2 regions of the Paenibacillus sp. RS8 genome follow, and region 2 is predicted to be linked to the other one. Evidence: riboswitches for the same ligand, from Rfam matches in the RefSeq annotation. Region 2 holds a riboswitch; the other holds the start of a gene.
What was found. Region 2 has a riboswitch for cyclic di-GMP ahead of ACDZ28_RS11650 (transglutaminase family protein). Riboswitches for the same ligand answer to the same signal wherever they lie in the genome.
Positions count from the first base shown of each region.

Region 1 (3,402 bases), 370 kb from region 2:
ATATCATATAGCTGACCAGCCTTCAGCGTAATATTGCCCTTACGCTCAGTGCCACTTTGCTTCGTCCAACTATCAATCACAGATTCCCCATTCACCCAGACACGGATGCCATCATCTGATGTAGTGTAAAATGTATATTGTTCATCATATAAGGGCTTAACTTTACCGCTCCAACGTATGGAGAAACGATCAATCCCAAGGGCGGCATCCGGCGATCCTTGCCGCCAATTGAAATCGATTATTGCATCGGTTCTAATAAGAGCTGCTGCTCCCGATAGCTGCATGTTGTTGTAATACTCTCCTGCAAGCCCCTTCGCGAGAGGAATTGCTGCCTCTCCCTCTTCTTCGGGAGGTGCCGGTGCGGCGCTAGGTGTGGGTACCAAGCTATTATTTAATTTATCTCTAGTCAGGGTATAGCTGCTATTCATAAAAGTTTTGATTGTATCTGCACTGTTATTCTCATAAAGCATTTTTCCCCAGCTCATCATATAAGTCCATTTACTTTGTGATTGTTGAAGCTTCTCCAGATTAGGCATTTCACCATTTTCCCCGATCGCAATCGGTTTGCCCGTGGCTAGACTCAACAAGCTATCATAGTATTTTTGCTGGTAATCATTTTCGTATATGTCTGCTGCCAGGATATCTACTTTATCAGCTCCTGGATAAGTTAACGCATACGGATCTGACCAAACATTGGGAGCATTCGGACTCCATACCCATAACAAATTATTTAATTTATGAACGTTAACAAAACGGTCATACATAATATTCCAAAGTTTAGAAAAGTTATTTTTCTTCCCCCACCAGAACCAGTTCCCGTTCATTTCATGATAGGGTCTCCAAAGTACCGGGACGTTCGCATCTCGCAAGCTTTTTAGAGATACTGCCACCTTGTCAAGTTCAGCAATCAGACTGTTATATTGCTTGGTACCCGGTGTAACGTAACTATCGAATTCACTTTGGCTAAGCGTTTTTTTAACATTATCCCAGTCATAAGAGGTGCCCGGCAGGTTAGCATGAAAAGTCATAGCTACGATCCCGCCCGCTTTATTCCAGTTGATGGCGCTGTTTACCACATTTTGACGCTGCCAGGACATCGTTCCTTCAGACTGGCCACTGATCGCACCCATTTCATAACCGTGAAGAGCTGCATACTGTCCGCTGGTTCCCTTAAGCATATTGTTAATTTCATCTGGACTTTCTAAATAGTCATGCTGGCCAGCAAGGATTCCTTTTCCTGAGATTGAGTAAAAATAGTTAAGCAGCTTTACGGCTTCAGGTGAGGCTCCCGGGGTAACTGGCGTTCCAGAATTTGAAGCAGCTATGACAACAGACGGCGAAATTCCAACAGTAAGCGGAAGTGCAGTCAGAAACAGGACGAGTGACAGAAATGCACCAAACAATCGATACGTACGGTAAGCTTTCAAAATAATCTCCCTTTCGGTAGCCAGGCTGCCACTCTTTCGAAGGCCCTATAGCTTTGCGTCCCTACCTTTCGATAGGTTTGCCTTTTCAATTTAAGAGAAATAATCTCTCTTACCGTAAGTATCGACGACAATTAATGATATATTTAGTGTTTTTATGACTTTTTTTGATAATTGAGTCAATTTACCTGTTTTAAGAAATTCCGAATTGGTTAAATAGATAGGTTAGACCTATGAAATGAATTGTTGTAGTTCTATATCATTCCAGTCTAAAGTAATACGAATATTATCTTCTTCTACTAATTCAGAACCCGTCTGTACCTCTATAAACTCAACATCCGTCAAAGCAAGGATTGCGTGCTTCGTTCCTTCCGGTATACGTACCACGTCCCCAGCCTTCACATTATGTTTTTTCTCATTCAGCACAATACTTGCTTCGCCGCTGACGATTGTCCAAATTTCACTACGTTTGCGATGTAACTGATAGCTGATATTATTCCCCTCGGATATAAAAATCCGTTTAGTCAGCACTTCATTGCCCTCGTCATATTTCACATAATCAATAACTTTGTAATGGCCCCAGCGGCGTTCCTCGTACATCGGTCTCTGTTCAAAGGTCTTCAGCACTTCTTTAATCCGTGGACTCTCGGCTTTATGGGTAACTAGAATCCCATCCGGGCTAGCCGCGATGATCAGATCCTTCGCACCAATTACCGTAATTGGAATATCCAGCTCATTAATCAAGCAAGTCCCCTCAGAATCCGCCGTCACAAAACCCTTGCCTACATGCTTGCTGCTCATTTCCTCTGTTAGCGTATTCCACGTTCCAAGATCCTTCCAGAATCCATCATACGGCTGTACCACAATATGTTCTTCTTTCTCCACCACTTCATAATCAAAGCTGATGGAAGACAATAGCTTATATTGCTTCTGCAATTCTTCATATCCTAAAGGCAACCCTTTACGCTGCAAAATATCTAACAAGTACCCTAGACGGAAGGCAAATACTCCGCAATTCCACAATGCATTTTGCTCGATAAGCTGTTCTGCTTGTATGCGGTCTGGCTTCTCTTGAAAGTGACTCACCTTCATAAAACCGTTCTCCCCCGCCTCTTCGGTGGTAGGAATGATATATCCGTATTTCTCTGAGGCGTGTTCAGGAATAACACCCATTAGAGCCAGATTTGCTCCACTTTCTAGCATAGTCCCTTCAAGCATAGCTATGGTATCGAAAAAGGATGCTTCTACATAAGGGTCAACAGGCAAAATCGCTACCGTCTCCGCTGGAGAAACACCTGCAACCGAATAAAGATAGGTAGCTGTTAAGGCGATAGCCGGAAAAGTATCCCGACGCTCCGGTTCAACGATAATCGGCACATGACTTCCCAGTTGGCTTTGTATCATTTCTACTTGGCCGCGGCCGGTGGCCAGATAAGATGATTCTGCCATCCCCGCTTCCTCCAGCTGTCTCCATACACGTTGTACCATGGATTCTGGTTCACCTTGAGGGCTTTCAAGTACCTTTAGAAATTGCTTTGAACGTGAGTCGTTGGACAACGGCCATAACCGTTTACCTGAACCGCCTGATAGAAGTACCATTTTCATAGATGAACCCTCCCTGAATTATGGAAATCGAGCATATTTGAATTGTTATCAAAACGTCAGCTTCCGCTTAGCCTTATTTCGAGCGGATGCATTAAAAAAATTTGTTAGGTATGAACCACTCCAAGGGATTTTGGACTTCCGATCGCTGTTATCCTCAGATTTCCTGATTGAACCGCTTCTCGCGGTAGAAATCCGAGGATAAAGGCGAACGCTAACGCTTCTACAGTTCCAAATTCCCTTTCCGTTCTTTACCTAACCCATTCCAATCCGTGCTGCACCGGGCTGTGCCAGCCGGAAACGAGCACGTTTTTCTAAAGATTTGCTCCTGCTCCGGGGGAGGCAGCAGCAGCAACTGCAAGAACAACGGCAAGAG
Region 1 is NZ_CP168131.1:2,663,685-2,667,086, reverse strand. Features, by position in the region: gene ACDZ28_RS13220 (glycosyl hydrolase) at 1-1,427, opposite strand, end outside; cyclic di-GMP riboswitch class I at 1,440-1,519, opposite strand; gene ACDZ28_RS13215 (sugar phosphate nucleotidyltransferase) at 1,656-3,029, opposite strand.
Region 1: it holds a riboswitch for cyclic di-GMP, as region 2 does, so the genes downstream of both, ACDZ28_RS13220 (glycosyl hydrolase) here and ACDZ28_RS11650 (transglutaminase family protein) in region 2, are expected to answer to the same signal.

Region 2 (3,402 bases):
GACGGATTTATGACGAGTCTAAGGATAGACCGCTATATATTGTAAGTGAGACTAAAGGATATCCTAACGAGGAACAAGTGGATCGCCGGAAGGACTACAATAATGTCAGATAAGAACTTACGCGCTGCATTTATACAGTTTCTTAAATTTAATGCCGTAGGTTTGGTGAATACCCTAATTGATTTCGTAATCTTCACATTACTGAACTCACTTGGAATGGTATATGCGTTGGCACAGGTGATTTCTTATAGTGCAGGGACAGCGAACAGCTTTATTTTGAATAAAAAAGTTACCTTCAAGGATCACAATCGTGGCAGTAAAGAGGGCTTTGATAAGGCTCAGTTGCTGAAGTTTATCATACTGAATCTGGTAGTGCTCGGAATATCGCTGTTGCTAATGCATCTGTTGACTGACAAACTAGGCATTCAAGTGTTGATCTCTAAGGTATTAGTAACGTTTGTGACGGTGATCATTAACTTCTTCGGAAGTCGTAAATGGGTATTCTAAAGTGCAGTAGAACCAATCCACGGAGGTGAAAATCATGCGTAAATTCTCGTATGTGCTCATACTGGCTGGGATCCTTATCATGCTCTATCCAAAAGCTAACGAATGGTATAACGACTGGCAGCAGGAGAAGCTATTAGAAACGGCTGAACTGAGCACCATCGAAAGCACTCCACCACCTGATCTGAAGAGTAGATATGCCGAGGTCACTCAGCTACTAGCAGAGGAATCCGTTCTAGATGCACAGGCACAGCCTCAAGAAACAGAAAAGCCAGAACCGGAGATTGAAGTGGGCGGCAAAGTTATCGCATTAATAGAGATTGATAAGATTGATCTGAAGCTGCCAGTATTAGAAGGAGCAACAAAAGCAAATATGAAGCATGCTGCGGCGCATATGAAAGAAACGGCCCCGCTTGGAGAAATCGGGAACGCCGCAATAGCTGCTCATAGAGCTAGAACTACGGGCAGATTGTTTAACAGATTGAATGAAGTTGTGGTTGGGGATGTAATCACGGTAAAAACGAGCGATCAGGTATATAATTACGAGGTTTATGATATTTCTGTTGTACTTCCCAGTGATGTGTCTGTTCTTGACGGGAATAACAAGGATAAGATTCTTACTCTAATTACGTGTGACCCACTAGTAGATCCTACACATCGTTTGATTGTTCATGCTAAGCTTACCTAATAGTTGATGAGAAATGACAAGAGAACTGAAATACAGAGAGATAACTATAAAATAATAGTAAAACTAGCAATTTTGTTCTTGTTTACGAGGATAAATATGGTAGTATAAGACTATAAAAGCTAAACACGATAAACGGCAAACCTATCGAAAGGTAGGGACGCAAAGCTAAAGGGCCTTCCCGTAAGGATGGCAGCCAGTTACCGAATGAAGAGGCTTTTTTTGTTTTTATAAAATATATAAGAACCTAAGATTCATATTTCTACTTGGACTGATTCTGTTAATTTGTCTAGCGAAATTAGAACAGATAGAGCTTATACGATAACGGCAAACCTATCGAAAGGTAGGGACGCAAAGCTAAAGGGCCTTCCCGAAAGGATGGCAGCCAGCTACCGAAAGGAGTTTTATCCGTGAAAAAGGTTTATTTTATGATGGTGGCGCTGTTCGTGCTGATTACTTCGGTTCCAGTAAGCACAGCTCAAGCTGCAAGTGCAGATTCAAACTGGTTGAATACATCCAAATTGGCTCAGGGTGTAATCGGTATTAACTACGATATTCCAAAAGATAAAAGAGTTAAGCTGATGATCACAAAAGATAACAGTAGCTATACATACAATTTATATGCTTCTGGACAAGCTGAAGACTTCCCTTTGCAACAAGGGAATGGGACTTATAAAGTTTCTGTTCTTGAGAATACAACGGGTAATAAATATAAGGCTCTCTATTCTGAAGTAGTAGATTTAACTATGAACGACTCAAATTCCGTATATTTGGGCTCTGTACAGAATGTGAAATGGAGTTCTTCTGATAAAGCAATCGTTAAGGCTAAAGAGCTTACAAAAGGTAAAACAACAGATGAAGAGAAAGTTAAAGCAATCTATAACTATGTAGTTGCTAATGTGCAATATGATTATTCTCTTGCTAATAATGTAACAACAGATTACATTCCGAACATTAACAACACTTTGAATACTAAAAAGGGAATCTGCTATGACTATGCTTCTCTTTTTGCCGCAATGCTGCGTAGTGTAGATGTGCCTGCTAAATTGGTGATGGGGAATACTAGCTACGTTACGCAATACCATGCATGGAATGAAGTATTAATGGATGGGAAATGGGTTACTATTGATACCACGGTAGATGCATCGGCAGCGAAGAGTAAGAAGAATACGGATTTTATTAAGGCTTCAAGTAAGTATACTGCAGCAAAATACTATTAATTTGAAACGCTAGAATCATAACTCTATTAAATAAACAACTAGCTTAATTATTAAGCTAGTTGTTAATTTTTCTATTAGGGGTTGCTTTTCTATGAGTAGATAGGTTATTATAGTTAAGCGTTGTTAGACAGCGTACAGGCAATGTTTGAGAGAGTTATATAAACGGCTTTCGAAAAATAAAGCTTGCATTACTGAGAATAACGTGATATATTATAAGAGTTGCTGCTGAGACATTAAACGGCGCCAACGAGAACTTGATCTTTGAAAACTGAACAACGAGTGAGTAGGAAATCACGAAAGTGAAATCCAAAACTGATGAGTTTCACAGCGTATTTTACGCTTTTGAAATTTCATCGTGAGAATTAATTTTCTCGTCAGATGTTTCAAAATGAGCATATCGCTCTTTTCAATACTAATTGGAGAGTTTGATCCTGGCTCAGGACGAACGCTGGCGGCGTGCCTAATACATGCAAGTCGAGCGGAGTTATTTTGAAAGCTTGCTTTCAAAATAACTTAGCGGCGGACGGGTGAGTAACACGTAGGCAACCTGCCCCTTAGACTGGGATAACTACCGGAAACGGTAGCTAATACCGGATAATTTCTTTTTTCTCCTGAAGGAAGAATGAAAGACGGAGCAATCTGTCACTGAGGGATGGGCCTGCGGCGCATTAGCTAGTTGGTGGGGTAACGGCCCACCAAGGCGACGATGCGTAGCCGACCTGAGAGGGTGAACGGCCACACTGGGACTGAGACACGGCCCAGACTCCTACGGGAGGCAGCAGTAGGGAATCTTCCGCAATGGACGAAAGTCTGACGGAGCAACGCCGCGTGAGTGATGAAGGTTTTCGGATCGTAAAGCTCTGTTGCCAGGGAAGAACGTCCGGTAGAGTAACTGCTACCGGAGTGACGGTACCTGAGAAGAAAGCCCCGGCTAACTACGTGCCAGCAGCCGCGGTAATACGTAGGGGGCAAGCGTTGTCCGGAATTATTGGG
Region 2 is NZ_CP168131.1:2,289,174-2,292,575, forward strand. Features, by position in the region: gene ACDZ28_RS11635 (glycosyltransferase family 2 protein) at 1-113, shown strand, start outside; gene ACDZ28_RS11640 (GtrA family protein) at 103-507, shown strand; gene ACDZ28_RS11645 (class D sortase) at 542-1,192, shown strand; cyclic di-GMP riboswitch class I at 1,317-1,397, shown strand; cyclic di-GMP riboswitch class I at 1,506-1,586, shown strand; gene ACDZ28_RS11650 (transglutaminase family protein) at 1,600-2,409, shown strand; rRNA gene ACDZ28_RS11655 (16S ribosomal RNA) at 2,823-3,402, shown strand, end outside.